Regions from separate parts of the Qipengyuania zhejiangensis genome, predicted to be linked through region 1. Evidence: predicted binding sites of a transcription regulator. Region 1 holds the regulator's gene; the other holds the start of a gene.

Region 1 (10,869 bases):
TTGGTCTCATTCTTACTGCGCTCGGGGCGGCGACCGTGTGGCGCGGGCGCGAAGATCGGGCGTATCTGTTGATTTCCGTCGTCGTGCTGGCCCTCACCATCGCGGCCGGCATCGCGCTGGTATGGACCAGATCGGAACTGGTCGGAGCGCAGCCCATCGATGCCCCGCGCTTCGAACGCATCGACGCCCGCATTCTCTCACGCGAAGAGCAGCCATCGGAAAACCTCATCCGGCTTGTGCTGGCAGCGCGGGACGCAAGCCGGGGCCGTGCCGTGGCCTATCGGGTCAATGTCGATCTGGACGAGGACACCAGCGCGTTGCGGGAAGGGGCCCGGGTGCGGTTGGCGGCGCGGCTCATGCCCCCATCACCGCCGGTAGTTCCGGGAGCGTACAATTTCGCCCGTCGAGCCTGGTTCGACGGATTGGCGGCGACGGGGTCGGTGGTGGGGCCGATCGAGATCGTGGAAGAGGCCACCGGGGAAGCGGGGCGGATTGCAGGGGTAAGGCGGGCCCTGTCTGGCCATGTCCGGCGCAATCTCGATGGGTCTTCGGGGGCGATTGCGGCAACCCTTGCGAGCGGTGACCGCGGATCGATCCCCGCTGCCGACGAAGTGGCAATGCGCGATGCTGGTCTGACCCATCTGCTGTCGATAAGCGGGCTCCACGTGAGCGCAATCATTGCCGCTGCCTTTCTGGTTGTGATGAGGGTTTTGTCGCTTTGGCCGTGGCTTGCCTTGCGGGTCCGACTGCCTTTGGCTGCCGCGGGGGCCGCGGCGCTGGTGGGGGTTGCCTATACCCTGCTGACGGGTGCCGAAGTGCCCACGGTGCGCAGTTGCATCGGCGCGTTGCTGGTGCTCGGTGCGCTTGCCATGGGGCGTGAGCCGTTATCTATGCGGATGGTGGCCGTCGCCGCGATGATCGTTCTGTGCCTGTGGCCCGAGGCGCTGGTCGGGCCGAGCTTCCAGATGAGCTTTGCTGCCGTGCTGGCGATCGTCGCGCTGCATAACGCCGAACCCATTCGCGAATATCTCGCACCACGTGAGGAAGGCTGGTGGCGCAAGGCAGGGCGCCGGGTGGTCATCCTGTTCCTGACCGGCCTGGTGATCGAGATTGCGCTGATGCCCATCGTGCTTTTCCACTTTCACAGAGCGGGCATTTACGGTTCGCTTGCCAATCTGCTGGCTATTCCGCTGGTCACGTTCGTCTCGATGCCTCTTGTGGCGATTGCGCTTCTGCTCGATCTGATCGGGGCTGGATCGCCGGCCTGGTGGCTGGTGGGCAAATCGCTCGATCTGCTGCTTGGAATTGCGCACACCGTGTCGGATCAGCCGGGCGCGGTGAAACTGGCCCCGCGCATTTCGCTTGCCGCGGTGTTGGTTTTCGTCGGTGGGGGACTTTGGCTCGCGTTATGGAGAGGGCCGACCAGGTTGTGGGGCCTGGGCATCGCTGCGTTGGGTGCGCTGATGATGTGGAGCGCGCCCCCCGCCGACATGCTGATCACAAGAGACGGGCGGGATGTCGGGATACGGGCAGGGGACGGCCGGTTGCTGGTATTGCGGGACAGCGCCGGTAGCTATGCGCAGGACAATCTGCGGGAAATGTCCGCCATCCAGACACCGCCGATACCTCTTGCCGAATGGCAAGGCGCACGATGCAGCCCGGATTTCTGTTCCATTGTCCTGGATCGCGGGCAAAAACCCTGGCGTATCCTTGTCGCCCGGAGCCGTAATCTGATCGAGGAGCGCGCGCTCGCTGCCGCTTGCGAACAGGCCGACATAGTGATTGCTGACCGATATCTGCCGTATTCCTGTCGGCCAATTTGGCTCAAAGCCGATCGTCGTTTCCTTCAACGGGAAGGCGGAACGGCCCTATATTTGCATAGCGGCCGTGTCGAAACGGTGGCGCAGGGCGAGGGCAGGCACGGGTGGTGGCGGCCGGTCGAGGATTGATTGCCCCGACCGGCGCGCACCATCACGCCGCATCAGTGATAGCGGCGAAGCAATCCTGCCAGTTTGCCCTGCACCTGGACCCGGTGCGTGTCGTAAACCTGCGGTTCGTAGGATCCGTTCGCCGGATCGAGCCGTACCCGTCCGGCTTCGCGGTGGAGATATTTGAGCGTGGCTTCTTCATTGTCGACCAGAGCGACAACGATTTCACCGTCACGGGCCGTGTCGGTGCGCTTCACCAATGCGAAATCACCGTCGAAAATCCCGGCTTCGATCATCGAATCTCCAGACACTTCCAGAGCGTAATGTTCGCCGGGGCCGAGGAGGGCGGCAGGAACCGGCATGCTCGACTGGCCCTCGATAGCCTCGATCGGCGCGCCTGCCGCAATCCGTCCGTGGAGCGGAACGTCGATAATGTCGTTTGCCGGTTGCGGGGCAGCGGTCCTCGGCGGGACAACCGCCGTCACGGTATCGTTGACCGCGCGCGGTTTTGCAGCGCCGGTCACGGCATCTTCGGGAAGCTTGACCACTTCGAGCGCGCGCGCCCGGTTGGGCAAACGACGGATGAAGCCGCGTTCCTCGAGGGCCGAGATCAACCGATGAACCCCCGACTTGCTCTTGAGGTCGAGAGCTTCCTTCATTTCTTCGAAGCTCGGTGAAATTCCGGTGTCTTCCAGACGCTGCTGGATGAAGCGGATCAATTCGTGCTGTTTGGCGGTCAGCATGTTCGCGATACTCCCGTGTCGCCTGTTCACAACCCTGTGAACGAATGCGGAACAAGTAAGCAACGTGATTCGCTAAGTCAAGCAATTGCGCCATTTCCGACCAATCGCCGGGAGAACAGGTGTTCGCCTATTGTCCCGTGCGCGTTCGTTCAGCCGTTCAGAAGTTTGTGCGTCGCCGCTTCGACATCGCCATGCCTCATGAGGCTTTCGCCAACCAGGAAGCTGCGCACACCTGCGCGTTCCAGGCGGAGGCAGTCGGCGTGACTGGAAATGCCGCTTTCGCCCACCAGCAGCGCGTCTTTCGGAGCGAGCGCAGCGAGGCGTTCGGTCGTTGCAAGGTCGGTCGCGAAGGTGCGAAGATCGCGATTGTTCACGCCGATCAAACGTGAGGAGAGCCGCGATGCCCGCTCCATTTCGCCTTCGTCGTGCACTTCAACGAGCACGTCCATGCCGCGTTCGATCGCCGCTTCCTCGATTTCATGCATCGCGCCGTCATCGAGGGCCGCGACGATGATCAGGATGGCGTCGGCCCCGATGGCGCGGGCTTCGGCCACTTGCCAGGGGTCGACCATGAAATCCTTGCGCAGGACGGGGATCGGGCAGGCCGCGCGAGCTTCCACCAGAAAGTCTTCGTGCCCCTGGAAATACGGGGCATCGGTCAGGACCGAGAGGCATGCGGCACCTCCGGCGGTGTAGGCTCTGGCGTGGTCGGGGGGGCGGAAATCGGGCCGGATCAGGCCCTTGGACGGCGACGCCTTCTTGATCTCTGCAATCAGGCCGAATCCCTTTTCCTGCGCTGCGGCAAGAGCGGTTGCGAAGCCGCGTGTGGGCGACTGTTCGCGCGCAAGACTGTCGAGCGTGGTCAGGCTGCGTTGAGCCTTCCGAGCGGCAACCTCTTCCCGCTTGGTTGCGCAGATTTCGATCAGCTTGTTCATCGTGCCAGCGCAATCCAGTTTTCGAGAAGTGCTTTCGACTTGCCGGAATCGAGGGCCTCGGCTGCGATCAGGGCGCCCTGCGCCCAATCGTCGGTCTTGCCTGCGACGATCAACGTGGCGGCGGCGTTGAACAGGACGGCATCGCGATAGGCGCCGGGCGCACCAGACAAGAGCGCCTGGAGCGCCCGAGCGTTGTGCGCGGGATCACCGCCCCTGATCGCGTCAACGGGCGTGTGGGAAAGCGAAGCCTGGCTCGCGTCCACCCGACGCATCGCAAAATCGTGGTCGACCACATCGGCGAGTTCGTTGCCGCCGGCCAGGCTCAATTCGTCCAGCCCTTCGTCTCCCGAAGCGATGAACGTGCGATCCGTGCCCAGCTTCGCCTTCGCTGCTGCATAAATCGGAACATAGGCCGGCCGTGCGATGCCGATCAATTGCCGCCTGACATCCGCGGGATTGGAAAGCGGCCCCATCAGGTTGAATATCGTGCGCACACCCAAGCGCTGGCGAATTGGGTGGATGCGGCCCATCGCCGGGTGGTGATTCTTGGCGAAAAGGAAACAAATTCCCAGCTCGGACAAGGACTTTTCGGCAGTTCTTCCCGCCGCTTCCATATCCAGCCCGAGCGCTTCGAGCGTGTCGGCAGCGCCCGCCTTGCTGCTCGCCGCGCGATTGCCATGCTTGGCCACGGGCACCCCGCAGGCTGCCACAACCAGGCTTACAGCCGTCGAAACGTTGAGGGTATGGTGTCCATCGCCGCCCGTGCCGCAGCAATCGACCGTGCCTTCTGGTGCATCGAGCGGGATCAATCTTGCGCGAAGCGCCCGCGCGGCACCGGCAATTTCGTCCGCCGTTTCGCTTCGCGTCGACATTTCCACGAGGTAGCGAGCGATTTCCTCGTCACTCGTTTCTCCGTCGAGGATCCAGCCGAATACTTCCTCGGCTTCGTCCTCGCTCAAATGCGATCGTGAATCAGGCAGAGTTTTCATGCAGGGACTTTCGCGTCGATCCCGCACAAGGTCAGGAAATTGGCCAACAAGGCGTGGCCATGTTCGGTCGCAATGCTTTCCGGATGAAACTGAACACCGTGGATCGGCAGTTCACGATGGCGGAACCCCATGACGCTGCTTCCATCGAGGCCGGGCGTTTCGCTTGTGGCGTTGACTTCAAGGCAATCGGGGATGCTTTCCACCACGAGCGAGTGGTACCGCGTGGCCACGAACGGAGACGGCAATCCGGCAAACACGCCGCTAGCGTCATGCGTCACGGGTGACGTCTTGCCATGCATCAATCCGCCCCGCACGACCTTCCCGCCAAAATGCTGTCCGATGGACTGGTGCCCAAGACACACGCCGAGCAGAGGCTTGGCGGCATCAGCACAGGCCGCCACGAGATCGAGACTGACGCCCGCTTCGTTGGGCGTACATGGGCCGGGGGATATCAGGAAACCGGCCGCCCCGGTGGCAATCGCTTCGCTCGCCGAAATGGCGTCATTGCGGACGACCTCCACTCCGGCACCCAGTTCCATAAGGTAATGGACCAGGTTGAAAGTGAAGCTGTCGTAATTGTCGACGACGAGGATGGGCGGTTGCTGGGTCATTCGAGGCGTCAATGGCGGGACGAGCCCGTGCTTTCAAGCAAGTAAAGCTCGCCGTGACGTCACGCCTGCTTGCCCGCGAAGCGATCCGATGCGCGCACCAGCCCATCGGTGATACCGGGTTCGGTGTACAGATGCCCTCCGTCCGGCACGATCTGGAGGTCGACCTGCGGCCAGACCTGCTTGAGATCCCAGGCGGAGCGGGGCGGGGTGCAACAATCATGGCGGCCCTGGACGATCACGCCGGGGATGCCCGCGAGCTTGTGAGCGTCGTCGAGCAGCTGACCTTCTTCCAGAAAGCAACCGTTGCGGAAGTAATGGTTTTCGATCCGCGCGGTGGCCACGGCGTTCTCGCCATCGGCCATGTGCGAAATCGTATCCTCTTCGGGGAGAAGCGTTACCGTGACGCCTTCCCAGCGGTTCCATGCGGCCGCTGCGGCCTTGCGGACCTCGGGATCGGCATCGTCCAGCAGGTCGCGATAGGCTTCGAGTAGGTCGTCCTGCCGGTCCTCGTCCACATGACCGACGAACGCGTCCCATTCTTCGGGGTAGAGTTCGCTGGCGCCGTAGGTGCACAACCAGTCCAGTTCGATCTGGCGGCCAAGGAAGATACCGCGCAAGACCATCTCGCTCACCCGTTCCGGATGCGTCTGGGCATAGGAAAGCGACAGGGTCGATCCCCAGCTCCCGCCAAAGACCAGCCATCGATCATGGCCGCACATCTCGCGAAGCTTTTCCATGTCGCGCACGATGTGCCACGTCGTGTTGTCCGCCAGACTGGCAAACGGGGTCGAACGCCCGCAACCACGCTGGTCGAACAGCAGGACATCATACAGTTCCGGGTCGAACTGGCGGCGCTGGCCCGGGCTGCATCCGGCACCGGGGCCACCATGAAGAAAGACCGCTGGCTTTGCGCCGGGTGTGCCGACCTTTTCCCAGTAGATCGAATGACCGTCGCCAACCTCGAGCATTCCGGTCTCGTAGGGTTCGATTTCCGGGTAAAGGGTGCGGCGATCTTGCGTCATTGGGAGGCCTTCCTTTTCACCACCACGATCGGTCCGATGGGCGCGCCCTGATCCAGCCTTTCGGTCGCCGGATTCCAAAGCTGCGAGACATTCCCGTCAAGAAACAGCGCGTTCTTCACGGACAGCTCGTCGCGATAGAACCGGGCGATCTTGCCAAAGGAAACGGGTGCGTTCGAAATGACGAAGTGGGCACGACCCTGCTCATCGACGCCGACCGCATTCCGCGTGAGGCGGGAAGGGCCGTCGCGGGTAATCTCGGGGTGCAGCTTGCCATCGATCACCAGCATCGGGCCGGACTGGGTTCCGAATTCGGGACGCTCGCTCACATTGGCGAGGAAATCGGCGGTTGTGCGAACATGCCATTCGCCGCCCGTGCCGTAGAACACCCCGTTGGGGTTCATGTGAAAGTTGCCTTCGCCTTCGGCCGTGTTGAGTGCCTTCAACCGCTCTGAATCCTCGACGAAATATCCGACCGGATTGCCTTCCTCGTCAAACATTCCCGCGTTCATCGCAAAGGCGATCGTTTCGGGGTCGCGTGATTTCGCGAAGGAAGAAAGGCTGCGGTAGGGCGGCTGACCGTCCGGTGCCAAATCCATCGAAATGGTGTGCCGCGAAGGGATGGCGAGGCAATGAGTCAGCGGCGTATTTTCAAATATGATCGAACGGCATGCGCTCTCGACCGAACTAGCGACCGTGGCGGACGGGTCCGTCGGCGGGGCCGCGGAGGCAGGCCCTTCCTTGCCGTCGATCCGGGTGCGGACGACAGGTTCACCCTCCGGCTGCGCTTCGCAAGCGGCCAGCGAAAGCAGGGCAAGTGTGGCGAAGTATATTTTCATTGTCCGAAACCGGGTTCCTGGGCGAGGCGAACCGCCTCTTTGGCCGCCGCGAGCAGGGCGCCCGCCTTGGCTTCGCATTCGCGTTGTTCATAGGCAGGTTCGCTGTCTGCAACGATCCCGGCGCCGGCCTGCACATGCATGGTGCCGTCTTTGACCACTGCGGTGCGCAAGACGATACAGCTGTCGACCGAACCATCGGGTGCAAAATACCCGACGCCGCCAGCGTAAGGCCCGCGGGTGGCGGGTTCCAGTTCGGCGATGATCTGGCATGCGCGCACCTTGGGCGCGCCGCTGACGGTCCCGGCAGGAAAACCGGCGAAAAGCGCATCGATGGCGTCCTTGCCGGTGGCCAGTTTCCCGACGACGTTGCTGACTATGTGCATGACGTGGCTGTAACGCTCGACGGTATAGCTTTCGGTGACGACCACGCTTCCCGATTCGGCGACGCGGCCCACGTCGTTGCGGCCAAGATCGAGAAGCATCAAGTGTTCGGCGCGCTCTTTCGGGTCGGACAGAAGCGATTGTTCGGCCAGCCGATCCTCGGCTTGGGTGGCGCCGCGTGGCCGTGTGCCGGCGATGGGGCGGATCGTTACCTCTCCATCGCGAACACGCACCAGAATTTCAGGGCTCGATCCGACCACGCCGAAGCCGGGAAGGTCGAGGAAATAGAGAAACGGCGAAGGGTTTACGCGGCGTAGAGCGCGATAAAGCGTCATCGGTGGCAGCGCGAAGGGGGAAGTGAAGCGTTGGGAAAGCACGACCTGGAAGACGTCGCCCGCCGCGATGTAATCCTTGGCGCGCAGCACCATCGCCTCATAATCGGAAGCCGCCATCGTCGGGGTCAGGGCTGGTTCGATATGATCGACCGATTGCGGCGGCGGAGCAGAGGCGGGCTTGGCAAGCGTGCGAAGCGCTTCGTCGATGCGCTCCTGCGCGGTTTCTATCGAGCCGTTCGCCCAGACCGGCGCAATGCAGAACAGGGCGTCGGACAATCGGTCGAACACGAGGATGACCGTTGGGCGGACAAACAGCATGTCGGGCAAGTCCAACTCGCCCTGCGGCGCGCGCGGCAATTTTTCGACCAGTCCGATCGTCTCGTAACCGAAATAGCCGACCAGGCAGGCAAGCGCCGGCGGCAATTCTTCGGGCACGGCGCATCTGCAGGCATCTGCCAGTTCGCGCAGCGCTTCCATCGAGCCTGTTCCAAACGCCACAAAGGCGCCGCGATCTTCACGCCAGTTCGGGTTTATCTCCGCGTCGTTGCCGGTTGCGCGAAAGACCAGATCGGGATCGATGCCGATCAGGCTGTATCGCCCGCGCACTTCTCCGCCCTCGACCGATTCCAGAAGGAAATCGCCGCGCCCTTCGACGAACAGTTTCAGCGCCGCGCCAACCGGCGTTTCGGTGTCCGACACGACTTTGCGCCACACCAACGCCGGACGCCCGGCTGCGATTTCCGCAAGGGCCTGGTCGGTTCCTTCAAGCTGGGTTGTCAAGCTGGCCTCAGTTCTCGCCAAGGAGCTGCTTGCGCACCGAAGCGACGGCATCGGAGTTACGCTCGACACCCAGTTCCTCGCGCATGGCTACGCGAAGCTGATCGCCATATTCGTCGCCCATGAGCGGGCCGAGTTGCGTGAGAGCCTGGATAATAAGCGGATCGTTGGCATCCAGATCGTCCATGGCGATGTTTTCGAGGTCGACCACGTAGAAGCCCGCCATCCGAGGGGCTTCAAGCTTTTTGGTGGTGCCTTCCGCCATGCTGAAAAGCAGCGCAAGCGGGGGCGGAATGCGTTGTTCGCGCTGGGCAGCCAACTGCTCGCGGGTCAGGTCGACCCGTTCGGGCGCGGGAAGCTGTGCCTTCTCGGCGGCAAGCGCTGTGGCCAGTGTGGCACCACCGCGCACGCTCTTGAGCACACGATCCGCGGCAGCCTGCGCACGCTTGAGCCCTTCGGACTGGCGCCAGCGCGCTTCAACCTGGCCCTTGATTTCGGCGAAGGGGGCGGTGGCCGAAGGCGTGATGTCCGCCACTTCGTAGACAAGGTAGGTTTCGCCCGACTGGAGCGGCGCGATTTCCGGCTCCTCTTCGTCCATCTGGAACGCAGTCGACAGGGCGGGGGCCAGAACCGCCGGTAGCGTCTGGTTTGCCGCTTCGTAGATCTGGCCGTCCGCAGTTGCCGGGCGGGTGGTCGAAAGCTCGAGCCCCAGTTCCTCGGTCACTTCGGCCAGGGTCGCGCCCTGACCGATCTGATCTTCGATCTCGATCGCCAGTTCGGCCAGGCCGTTGGCTCGCTTCTCTTCGCGGAGGGCATTGGCAATTTCGCCGTTGGCCTGGGCCAGGCTGCGCCCGGGAACAGAATTCACCGAATCGATACGGGCCACGTGCCAACCAAGCGGGCTGCGGGCCGGCGTCGTCACGCTGCCTTGCGCCGCCGCGAAATAGGCTTGCGCGACACCAGCGGAGGAACGGGTCGTCAAATCGGCGCGGCTGACATCGGCGAGCGGCGCGGCGCGCAGGCCGGCTTCGCGCGCGACGGTGGCGAACGATGCGCCGCCCTGGACGCGTTCGCGGATCGACTGCGCGGCGGCCTGAGTGGGGACGATCAACTGGGTGACGCTGCGGGTTTCGCTAGCCGCGTACTTTGCCTTGTCCCGTTCGAAACGAGCCGCAATTTCGGCATCGGTGGGAATTATGCGGTCGCCCAGCGCCGCGCTGTCGAACGTGGCGTACCGTATGGTGCGCCGTTCGGGGCGGATAAAGCTGCTGCGGTTGGCATCGTAATAGCTGCGCAGTGTGGCGTCTTTCACATCACCCCTGGGGGCATAGGCTGCCGCGGGAAGAAGCCCGATCGTGCCCTGACGGCGTTCCTTGAACAGCTGTGCGTAGCGATAAGCCAGCTTGTTCGGGACCGTTGCGCCAAACGTGGCCGGCACGAAAATCTGCTGCGATATCAGGCCGGTGCCCAGGTCTTCGCGGGCCTGTGCATCGCTGATGCGCGCCTGGGCGAGCGCCTGGCGGTATACTTCTTCGCTGAAATTGCCGTCGGGGCCACGGAACCCGGGAAGGAGCCGGATTTCACTGTTCACCAGGTTATCCCCGGCGCGGATGCCGTATTTGTTCGCAAACCCGACAATGGCGAACCGGTCGATCAGAGCATTGAGGGCGCCCTCCAGGCCATCCTGGCCGATGAAGGCGGCCATCGACATGGTGGGCTGTTCCTGGCGCAGACGATCGAGCTGGCTGTTCGCCGATCGCACCAGATCGGCGGTGCCGATCTTTTCGTCTCCGACCACGGCCACGCGGTCACCGCCGGCCACGCCGCCAAAAGTGCCTGTGCTCGATACATCGGCGCTGGCAAAGGCGAGCGCGATGAGGCCGAGGAAGACGAGCGCGACAGCAAGGCCGATCTTTGTCTTGAAGAAACTGCGGAAGAAACTGAGCATGGCTGGCGGGCGATCCCGGTAAAAAGTGTTGGTGCATCGCGGCCGGCATGGTGCTGGCCGCATCGACGCAGCGCTTTATCCGCCCTGCGACCTCGCGGCAACAGGTCGCAAAGGGTTTTGACGTGTGAAGAAAGCTTCTCTAGCGGGGCGCGATACATCGTCCCTATATAGCGGGGCCCCAATCCACTCATCGCAGGAAGTCGCAATGGCCGAACGGCCCTATATCGTTGGAAACTGGAAAATGAACGGCACGCGCGCGATGCTTTCCGAAGCACGCGCCATCGACCGGGCTGCGCAGCGGTACATGAAGGTCGAGGTCGCTCTCGCTCCGCCGTACACGCTTATTCATGCCGTGCACCGCGAA
Region 2 (10,869 bases), 1.0 Mb from region 1:
CCTCGAAGTTACGCAGCGGCTCAAGGCGGCGGCTGCCAAGGGCCTTGCGAAGGACAACGGGAAGGAGGTTGTACCTTCGGAAAAGGAGAAACCCGAACTCGTGAAGGAACGCGTAAAGCCCTTCGAGATCGGGATCTAGGGGGATTGGATAGAAGCCGGCCGCTTCTACGCGTTCCGGAAGGTCTCGAGGAGCTGGTCGTTCGGTGTCAATTGATCCATCTGGACATTGAGGCAGGCCGTCCAAAACGTCGTACCATTCGAAGGATCGGTCTGCCCGGCGTCCCAACGTTTCGCCACACGGTCGAGGTCTTGTAGCGAGATCCCGCCCATCAAGTATGCCTCTTTGAAGCGCCTAGGATCTGTCGCGCCGAGAGACTTTTCGCGGAGCAACGAAATGAAGTAATAATAGTCGGGGCGCTGGTGTGGATGGTTGTACAGCGGGACCGAGTTGTCGAAGTGGCGTTGCGGACGAACCGTCCGATCTTTCGTCTTCACGTCCAGCGCGAGCGAATTCCCGATAACGTAATCACGGCGGGTAGAAATCGTGTCGTTCTTGAAGGTGACCTGGTGGTGAGCGAGGTATCTCTCGAAGACGACCTCGCCGATGCAGCCGACGAGGTTTGCCTGTTCTTGCCTATGCGAATTCTCGAAGATGGGGAGGCTGTCGGCACGCTCCATGGCCTCATCGATCAGCTCAACGGTGAGCTTCATGCGCCGATAGCCTACAGCCATGATGATACCTTCAAGAAGTGGTCAAAAAGGGCGCTCACATACACTGAAACGGCTTAAAGCTTCGTGTTCTCAAGGTTCTGCTGTCTATCGATACGTATCCCGGGAGTCGAGAAATGGTCTCCCGTGGAGCTGCTGGCTGATTGGGCGTTGGAATCTTTTGGTGAAACGCATACCCGTGAGAGGCGTCTATTTTGGACCGTCTCAAGCGAGGTTTTGCGCGTAGCTCTATGGCAGACAACTTCAACTACATTTCATTCGGTAACCCCGATTACGTCGTAGGTGTTGACGAGATCGGCATGAGCCGTGGCCGCATGTTCGAGTATACTCCTACCGATCTGGCCAAGGGTTTGGAGGACCTCGGGCAGCCTTCCCTCGAATTCCTCGGCAAGCTGCCGACCTTCCTCTGTAGCGAGATTGACCGGTCGACCGACAATCCCACGATGATTGTCCGCTACGGGCGCGTTTCGAACCTCGAGGCCGGCAAGAGGGAAGTTACGGCCGATTTCGATCCGATCATAGATTTCGGCGAGGTCGCGTTCGAGAGCGTTGACCAGGCAACAGAGATTTTCGGTGCCGACGGGTTCCAGCTTTACCGCACGCACTGGGCGGTGCGGGAAGGCGCATCCGGTGCAATTCTCGAAGCTCTCGCCCAAAGAAAGCCTGCATTTGCCGATGCGGTCGCGGAATTGCTCGGTGGAGTGGCCGATGCTCCCGGTGCAGAGCCTCCCGAGAGGCACAAGAACATCATAGATGAGGTCGACAGCGTCGAAGCGTTTCTTGCCGTGTTGCAGGCGCATCCGCCGAAGGACGGAGAACAGACGTTCTACAGGGGCCACGAGGATGTCACGTTCGAACTAACGCCTTCGCTGCTTCGAAAGTGGCCGAATGGCAGTTGGAAGTTCATGCCGAACGAGGATCGCCTCTGCAAGGAACTGCTCATCGCCCACTACGACGAGTTCGAGGGCGACCAGTACTGCTTCGACCAGCTGGTCAGGATGCAGCACTACGGGTTACCGACGCGGCTTCTCGACATCTCGGGCAACCCGTTGGTGGCGCTGTTTTTCGCCTGTTATTGCAAGCCCGAACTGATGGACGAGGACGGTGAGGTCATCATCTTCCGCGTGCCGGAAGAGCAGGTGAAATACTACGATTCCGATACGGTTAGTTGCATCTCCAACCTATCCAAGCTGAGCTACGAGCAGAAGAGCGATATCGATCTCTCGTTGGAACTTGAAGAGTTCAACGACGAGCCTGTCACGGGCAAGCTCCTGCATCACATCAAGTCGGAAAAAGGCTTCTTCGAAGCTCGGATCGTGCCCGACGACCTTGGCTCGATCGTCTGCGTGAAGGCAAAGCAAACGAACACCCGCATCAAGTCGCAATCAGGCGCATTCTTGCTGTTTGGCCACGAGGCGATCTTGCCCGAATCTGGTCAGGACGGGCTCGAGGTTTCGCGCATTACCGTCAAGGACAAGCAGCGGATCCTCGGTCAACTCGACGCCCTCAACATCAACGCCACGACGGTCTATCCCAGCATCCAGGAGACCGCGCAGCACGTGAAGGCACGCTACAGCCTGCCAGACAGCTAGATCGCACGGCCGAACCAAATGACGCGGCCGACCACCTGGATACCCGACCGGTCGACGTCATCCCAGCTCGGGTAGGCCGGGTTGTCGCTGCTGATCGTGATCTTGCGTCCACCGGGCTTGAGGGTGACACGCTTTACAACGAGGGCATCGTCGGCCCGCAGGACGTAGATCCCATCACGCAGGCGGGAACCGTGGTCGGACGCATCGACCATGACCTCGTCGCCGTCGCTGAGCGTGGGCTCCATGGAATCGCCCAAGACGTGGATGATCGAGAGGCTGGGGCTCTTGGCCGGGGTAAGTCGCTTGAGCCACCGCTCGTCGAAGCCGAACCGGGTATGTGCCGTTTCGCTCTCGGCAATCGCCCCGAAACCGGCCGATGCATCGACATCGAGTACCGGGATCTCGACCAAGCCGTCGCGAACCGGCAACGGTGGGCCACCCAGGACCTGCTCGTCGACACCGAAGAAGCTCGCCAGCGTTCGCCGGTCGTTATCGTCGAGCCGACGCGGCGACCCGCGCTTGATGAACTGCTGGATATACGACGAGTTGCGCCCGATCAGGCGGGAAATCGAGGAGTAACCGAGCCGCCTTTGCTGGATCAGCCTGTCGAGTTCTTCCCGTACTTGTTCCATCGCTTGCATCCTTCCGGTCAATGCCGGGGTGAAGGAAATTTCCTAGACTCAATGGAGTCTTCCTACTAAGAACAAACCAAGAACACAAGGGCAAAGCGAGTCGAGGACTACATGAAACTGCTGGATAGGATCGAGTGCCACCTGCGGGAATCGCGGATGTCCGCGACGCGCTTCGGCAGGCGGGCAGTTGGCGACCCCCGGTTCGTTCTTGACCTTCGGCTCGGAAGGCGACCGCGGCGCCGCACGATCGAGAAGGTTGAAACCTACTTGGCGTCATATGCGAAGCCGACCGTGCCTCGCGAAGATCCTAGACAGCCTTGAACGCGCACCTGCTGGAAATGAAACACGACTTGCAGTAGGGGTTCCGCGCGCGACAGGTCAACGCGGCATGGTCGAGCACCGACCAATTGACCGTTTTTGGATCGCCTCGCCTCACTAGCCACTTGCAAGCTTGCTGAAGCCAAGGATCGTGCCGGATGTCGGCAAGTTTGCGCGGACGCACGAACCGCTCGACCACGCGTGCCATGTTCACGTCGATGAGCGGAAACCTCTCTCCATGCTGGAACATCAAGATCGCGTGGGCAACGTACTGGCCAACGGCTGGTACCTGCAGGAGCTCCTGGTACCGGGAAGGAAACATGCCGTCATGTTCGGAAGCATACGCCGCGAGTGCACGCAAAGACGCGGCCCTGCGTTTCCATAGGCCGAGCGGCTTGAGGAACTCCTCGAGCTCTACGGCCGGTGCGTCCGCGAGCGCGTGCCAACCCGGGAATCGGGTGAAGAACCGGTCGTAAAAGCTTGCGACCGTCTCGGCCCGGGTCCGCTGGAGCAAGACTTCCACGCAAACGAGCTGGTAGAGCGGCGTACCCGGCTCGCGCCATGGGAAGGACCGGCCGCCACCCTGCCGGTACCAGTCCGCGAGATCGGCCGCGAGGAGCGTCAGCTTGCGCTTTTCGCCCGTCCCCAGGACCGTGTCAGGCGAGGACATGGACATTGGATGGCGGGAAGAGTGCCGGGAAGTCCTTTTGCTTGATCTTGAAGAGGTAGCCGTGGTCCCTGACCAGTTGCTTCTCGCCCCTCTGGCTCATGAGGTAATCGACGGAAATCACACCGCTTTCCAAGAGCGCTTGGAAATTACGCACGCTCGGTGCGCGCGTGTGTTCGACCTGCATGTAATGGAAATGCTCGTCTGCGCCTTTGCCGCGGCAGCGCGCACCGACCCAGAATGTCTGGGGATGCTTCTCGCGAAGCCTGCCTCTCAAGACCTCGAGGGGCCAAGTGACTACATGCGCGCGCCGTTCTTCCTCGGCTCGGACGTGATCCTGCTTCAGCCAGTCCTTTTCCGTGTCGACGCTCAGCATGAACCCGAGGGAGTTTGGAGCTTTCGCGTTGATCTCGCAATTCAAGCGAAGCTTGCCATTGCGATGGTACCCGAAGGTGCTGAGCAGGTTCCACGCCGAGCCGACGGGGCTGACCGTCCAATCGGGCGACTGCGAGAATAGCGTGGACCTGGTGGGAGCCCGCTTGATCCGCTTCGCCTTGAGCTCGATCCCCTTGAAGTCAGGCGTCTTCTCGGCATTGGCCGCGATGCCGAGCAAGGTCTCCAGCGTCATGCCGACGCCGGTGTCACCCGGACGCAGCGTGCGAACAAACCCTTGCGCGGCAATCTCCCTCAGCGCATCGAGCAATTCGCCGACGACAGGGTCCTCGCCTCGCCGGTACTTTGCCGCGATATGCCCGAGGGGGCTGGCAGCATTGTCGAGCGAGGCCAAGACCTCGGGCCGGCTCGCGTTGACCACGTAGAGGTCGCCTTCGTGCTCGAAGACGGCAAGCAAGTTGTAGGGATCGGCATAGCGCCCGAGCAGGGCAAACCAGATACGTGGGTCACCGGACTTCGTCTGGGGACGATACAGGGACACCGTCGATTCCACGAGGCGATCGGGCTCGACGAAGTAGGCCCTACGGACCACCTTGTTCTCCGGGCCTTGCGCCTGGTCGTCGAAATCGTGGATGCCGGTCGACAGGAGGTAATCCCGCACGTTGGCGGTCGCGTCCATGATCGACTTCTTCAACCCCGTTTCGGTGGGGACCAAGAGTGCTACGTCGATCTCTTGGCGCGTGAACGCGGCGAGGACATCGCCGACGTCCGTGTCACTCTTCTCAAGCACGGGTTCCCACGGCCTCGTCCAGAACCTTGCGGAAATGCTTGCCGACGGCCTCGGCGAGGCCGACGGGAACGGCATTGCCGATCTGCGTGTACTTGGGAACCTCGCGGTCGAAGTTGCCCTCGAGCGGGTTACCGGCCCGCCGGATGCCACCCGTCGTCCGCTTGCCCGAGAACTCGTACCAATCGGGGAACATTTGGAGCCTTGCCCATTCCCTCACGGTGAGGATGCGCGGCTGGCTGAAATGGACGTAGTCGTCAGGAAGCGAGGTCGCGGTCATGTTCGGTTCGGCATTGCCCCAACGCGGCTTCAAGACGCGCTGCGAAAACTTCTTGGTTTGCGCGTGGGCGGGAATCTCGCCGCCATTCGCCAGCATGTAGTCGAACTTCTCGACGATCTCGCGCTTGTGCTTGCTGTACTCCTGCTCCGTCAGCTTGCCTGCCCGGGAGGCGGCCCAGGCCGGCGGGGTGCGAAAACCCTCCTGCAACCCGTTCATCGGCTTGCGCGGGTAGGCAGTGGTTTGGAACGAGCCGGATGGGAAGTCGCCGCTTCGTAGGATCTTCTCGATCTTGGGATCGATGAGGTCGCCAAGCAGGTCTACGAGATCGGGAAACGCTCCCGTGTTCGGCGGCGGCAAGAACCCGCATCCGACAGCGTCTTCCGCGTCGGCGTCCTTGTCGAGGAAGCTACAGGACTCGAGAACGTCCTTGCGTATCCCGACGAGCAGCACGCGCGGTCGGTTCTGCGGCACGCCGTAATCCTTGGCGTATACCAGCGACCACCGGACCTCGTAGCCCGGAATCTTGCGAAATTCTTCCAAGACGTCCGGGAAGATCTTCCGCGATCCCTCGCGCGTCCAGCGGGAAGTCAAGAGTCCGCGCACGTTCTCGAACAGGAACATGCGTGGACGAAGCCGGTCAATGATCTTGGTCATCCTCGCGTAAAGCCGGTTGGAAGGCAGGGCTTCCTTGTCGACCGCGTAAGAACGCCTGATCCCGATGCCCGAGTACCCTTGGCAAGGAGGGCCGCCGGCAACGAGGTCAAGGTTGCTGAGCTTGCCAAGGCTGGCTTGCTCGAAGCGCAAGTCGACCTCGCTTATCGATCCGAGATCACTGACCAGCTTCTCGAGCCGCTTGCCCTTGAGCTCGTGCGCGTCGTGGCAGCGAAGCTCGGCATTGTCAGAGAAGCGCATCCCGCCGAGCTCGTGTCCCCGGTTGCGCAGGTAGGTTGCCATCGCGTCCTTATCGAGCTCGTTGACGAAGACCGTCGTGAAGCCGGCGTTCTCGAGCCCGGTGCCAAGCCCGCCGCACCCGGCGAACAAGTCGACCGCGGAATAGATCGAACGAGTCGCCGTTGGCTCTTTGGCGGAAGTCAGCGGGACCGCGGTCGTCCCGTCCTTGTCGAGGGTCTTGGTGTCGAGAGTCATGCCGCGTTTGCTAGCACGGGGCCTGGCGGCGGTCCAGGTGTTTCGCTCGGTTTTCGACTTTTCATTTTGAACGAGAATCGATGTTTGGTTCGTGCTACTCACTCGGCTCCGAGGCGTCCCTGCGCGCGTAGGAGGCCTTCAATCGATTACTCTACGGGAGTCGCCAGACTCGCGATGTCTTGAGGTTGGGTTCGCATGGACTAGGTCAAGAACACGCCGATGGTGTTGCAGAACTCCGCCTAGTTCATGGTTCGGTTGTCTACGATATCCCCCAGTGCATCGGCCACGCTCAAGATCTCCTTCGCAAGAGGGCTTGAGAGATCATCCAAGGTGATTACGAGCGTGTCGATAGGTCTTGTCAAAGCAATAAAGACCCAGCGCCATGCTTCGCGAGATGCCAGCTGTTCATTCGACATCATCGAGTCAGCTTCGCTTGCCGACGGGCCCTTGCGAAACTTCTCCTCACGTTTTTCGGCCCAAAACTCATCGAGCCGTTCCAGGATCACGTTCCAGCCTTCAAGCCCCCTGCACGAATGATAGTTCACTACGCGGTGCTGGTTTGTTGACCTGGGGAAGTCATGCCGTTCGTCGCCATCTGTTCCGTCCCAAACCTCCAAGCCCCATTCTTCGAGCGCCTTGGCTAGGTCGGCGTGGCTCTCATCGCCAACGGTCACCACGGAATCGCTGGGCACGCAAAAAAGCGAATCCACTGGTTCGTTCTTTGCTTCCCGCGCCTGCTCGGAGAGTTCCTCGTGCAAATCCCGGTGCGCCGACCAAGGCCCTTGAACGATGATTACACGGCCGCCGCCAGCCTGATCGTTTGGAATGATGTCGAGGTTTAGGCCGATATTGTCGGCCAAGTCGGAAGCGAAGACCGCCAGGTTTCGCTTCATGCGAAGGCAGCGAATGACATTCAGTATCAATCGTCGATCCTTGGGTATGCCCGAAAGCCAATCAGCGCGCTCGCCCCGCACTAGCTGGTCCAGACCGTCGGAGATGACGATGTTCTCTAATGGATAGAGCGCCTTGAGGAGAGCGACTTCCTCCGCGGGCGAATCCTGTGCCTCGTCGACCACTATCCGGTCAAACTCGAATTGCGCGGGATTTCGGGCCTTTATCGATGACGTGTCGTCTCGAGAAAGTGCGCCCCCATCAATGAGTTCGAGCGCTTCGGCACAGAGGTGCCTGTAATCCTCGAATCCGTCTTGGTGCGGCGATGAAACTCCCAGCTGAGATAGCCAGCTGTAGAAAAATGACATCGTCGTTTGGACCTTGATCCCCCCTTCTTCTCCGGAAGGCACTCCCATGAGAGCCAAGAGGCGCCGAATGTCAGCTGCGAGGGCGTGATTGTACGTAAGGACAAGGGTCCGATCCGCGTCTTCCTTGTAGGCTCGCCATGCGGCTTGAAGGCACGTGACAGTTTTTCCCGTCCCGCCATGCCCACGGATGCTGGTGAACTTCTCTCCTGCACTAGCAACAATCTGATCTACCCGTGGCCCCTTCCGAAGAAGCCTATCCATCCGCAATCGATCCAGAGAGCTTGGAACGAGTTGTTCGAAGATCCGGGCCGACAGCATCATCTTCGCATCATCCGCGCGGCAGGATGATATCGAGTAGTTTCCTTTCCAAGCCCGTGGGGGGCTAGCCGCGCAAACGGCAGTAAAGAAGTCAGTTGCCGTGAAGCCGGCCGCAACCGCGGTGTCGACATCGATTTCGTCGAGGCCTTGCATGATCAGGCACCGGTGAACGTAAGTGTTTGCGCCAAGGTCAGCGAAGTAGTCTTTGATCACATGTGCCTGATCAACGTTTTGTCCCGTGGCGTTGTGCCAACCTTTTGAAGATCCGCGACTGTAGTGAACTTCGACCTTGTCGCCGACAATCCGTACTGCCCTCGGCCCCTGATCCTTGACCTCGACGGCGCACAAGACATTCTGGACCGAAATCGGGTTGCCGGTGAGTCTTTTTCCTTCGCTATCCCGTAAGACCTTCTTGGGAAAAATCGTCCGTCCTTTTTTGAAGAAACCTGCGACCACGACATCGATATCAGTACGCTTCGCATTGGCGATCTTCACGTCAGATGCAATCTTGACGTGCTCGTCTTCACTAGGCGTCTCCAACAGGTCTGGCCAATGCGCGATGAAGGCATCGTAGAGCGACTTTGCAGCAGCATACTCGCGGGTGCCCTCGAGTCCGATCAATTCAATCACGCTTGGTTGCCCAACTCGACCACGTACTTCTGCGGATTAGCTGAAAGTTCTCTAATATCGACAAAGAGAGGACTAGTGCCTGCTCCGAACTCCTCGCGTATCGCCAGCTTTGCGTCTTGTTGCCAATCGTGTGTCAAGCCGTCCCGGTGATGCCAAAGAGGGTGACCTATGATGATACCCAATTTCCCCGGTAGCACCACGGATGTGAGCTTTGCCGATTTTGCAACCACGACGTCCAATCCGTTCGGTAAGCAAAGCTCCTTGAACCGGCTGGCAACATCGACTGATTTACTCAGCCATCGATCGACATCCAATTCCTTGCCTAGGAATAGCTCGGCCATGTCGAGTGCCAGGCGCCAATCGAGATGCCCGTGCATGAACCGGTTGCCGTAATTCCGCAAGCAATCGGGACATGACCGATCGCAGTCCGCATGGGCAGCATTCTGCCAGTCAATCGAGACCTTGTCGTAATGTTCGCGCAGCAACCTTTGCAGCCGCGTATCATCGAACAGCTGGCGGGCGTAGCCAGCCCCGTTTTCCAGCGTGTCTGCCAAGAATACCTGGCTTGTCACGCACTTCGACGAGCGGAACTTCTGTGTCCCTACCCTGAATTCGCTGGAATCGACATCGAGGTGGACTGCAGACGCGACACGAAGGAATTCCCCAAACGACGTGAGCGCTGGCAATGCGGCCGGTTGGCCGTCAGTCCCGGTGTCGAGAATGCCGTGGGCGCCTATCCCCTCGGGGCCTTCGAAGACCAGCGAAAGGATGTCCGTCTTGAATACTGCGCCGATTGCACCAGAGCCTTCGAAGTCTCCGTGGTCGCCTTGTGGAGGCGCGTCTCGGTAAAGCGAGGGCTCTGGCACCGTGACGGTATTGAACCGCTTGTAGAAATCGAAAAGGCGCCCTTGGTTGTCATTCACCAGTGCAATGGGTCGATCCGACGTAAGCGCGAGTTTGAATGGACCAACAGCTATTCCCGTCTCGTAATCCGGCTGAAACGCCAAGACCGGTGGTGCTATGGACGAGCCCCGTTGGCGGGTCCCCTCGTAATCCTTTCGGCCGAATGCCCGGAAGCCCTTGGGTTGGAACAGGGAGAACTCCTCCGTTGGCTGCTCGCAAACTGGGCATGTCGAATGCTTACCCGCGGTGATCGCCTCGCAATCTTCAGCACGGCATCTCGAGAATTCTATGGGATCTCCGAGCGGATTGGGGTCTTCCCTGACCTTTCCGCGGCTCTCGTACATGTACATGAAGCCACATGCAGTGTGGATCCTCTTGTCTCTCGGCACTTCGGCGCCCGGAGAAAATGCCCATACCGCGTGGTCAAGCGATCGGTCACTTATCACCATGTCCTCCGCGCGGGCGTCCTTCTTGAATCCAAAGAGGCTTCGAACTTGGGACGGGAAGCCGAACATCGGCAAAATGCCTGCAATTGCGAGGCGTTCGCTGAGCTCTTCCTGGATGAACGAGGTACTATCGACCACCTCGGATATCTTGGACGCCAAATCGTTTCGTAGGTAGCTCTTGATACTCGCTTCGGTACCCTCGATTCCCGGGGCGAAAACCGAAAGACGGCGGAAGACGTCATCGACCTCCGCGCTACTGGCAAGCCATGCCGACACATCGCTCTTGTACCGATCATGCCATTCGTCAAACTTGCCAAAAGATCCGTGCGTTGAAGCTCCGGTTTGGTCCGGTGGGCTGCCAAGTGATCGGAATGCCCGCCGCAGGCACTCAGCCGAGGCGACGCGCTTAATGATCTCCTCGCGACGCAAGTCCAAATACGGCTGCGGTGGTGGGTCGCCAGTGATGCGCTCCGGATGGGAATAATAAAAGTCGTCATGGGAGCCGCCACGACAAATGGTGAGGGCATAGGAAAATGATTGACCGGCCCGGCCTGCTCGACCGACGCGCTGTTGGTAGTTGAAACGCTGCGGCGGCATGTTCGCCATCATGACGACCTGCAGCGATCCAATATCAACGCCGACCTCCATCGTGGTCGTAACGCTCAGTAGATCTATGCCGTGGGTTAGGGGTGTCTCCTGCCCGACGAAGGCGCCTTTAAAGAAGCGCTGTCTCTGCCTTTGCTTCGAAAGTGGTTTCGTTGCGCCGGTT

The links. The regulator LexA, encoded in region 1, represses DNA repair genes until DNA is damaged. The targets are predictions, from matches to a motif close to GTTCCNCNCTTGTTCT.
Region 2: a site for LexA is predicted at 3,022-3,037, ahead of VR863_RS00160 (S24 family peptidase). Genes of this name have one in related genera too.

Annotation. Positions count from the first base shown of each region.
Region 1 is NZ_JAYKGO010000001.1:1,040,216-1,051,084, forward strand. It holds gene VR863_RS04975 (ComEC/Rec2 family competence protein) at 1-1,949, shown strand, start outside; gene lexA (transcriptional repressor LexA) at 1,982-2,671, opposite strand; gene trpC (indole-3-glycerol phosphate synthase TrpC) at 2,821-3,606, opposite strand; gene trpD (anthranilate phosphoribosyltransferase) at 3,603-4,595, opposite strand; gene VR863_RS04995 (anthranilate synthase component II) at 4,592-5,206, opposite strand; gene pip (prolyl aminopeptidase) at 5,266-6,228, opposite strand; gene VR863_RS05005 (phosphodiester glycosidase family protein) at 6,225-7,064, opposite strand; gene trpE (anthranilate synthase component I) at 7,061-8,560, opposite strand; gene VR863_RS05015 (peptidyl-prolyl cis-trans isomerase) at 8,568-10,505, opposite strand; gene tpiA (triose-phosphate isomerase) at 10,711-10,869, shown strand, end outside.
Region 2 is NZ_JAYKGO010000001.1:35,763-46,631, forward strand. It holds gene mobF (MobF family relaxase) at 1-139, shown strand, start outside; gene VR863_RS00150 (hypothetical protein) at 166-711, opposite strand; gene VR863_RS00155 (FRG domain-containing protein) at 924-2,321, shown strand; gene VR863_RS00160 (S24 family peptidase) at 2,318-2,953, opposite strand; gene VR863_RS00165 (hypothetical protein) at 3,261-3,941, opposite strand; gene VR863_RS00170 (MvaI/BcnI family restriction endonuclease) at 3,928-5,121, opposite strand; gene VR863_RS00175 (DNA cytosine methyltransferase) at 5,114-6,544, opposite strand; gene VR863_RS00180 (DEAD/DEAH box helicase) at 6,784-8,751, opposite strand; gene VR863_RS00185 (DEAD/DEAH box helicase) at 8,748-10,869, opposite strand, start outside.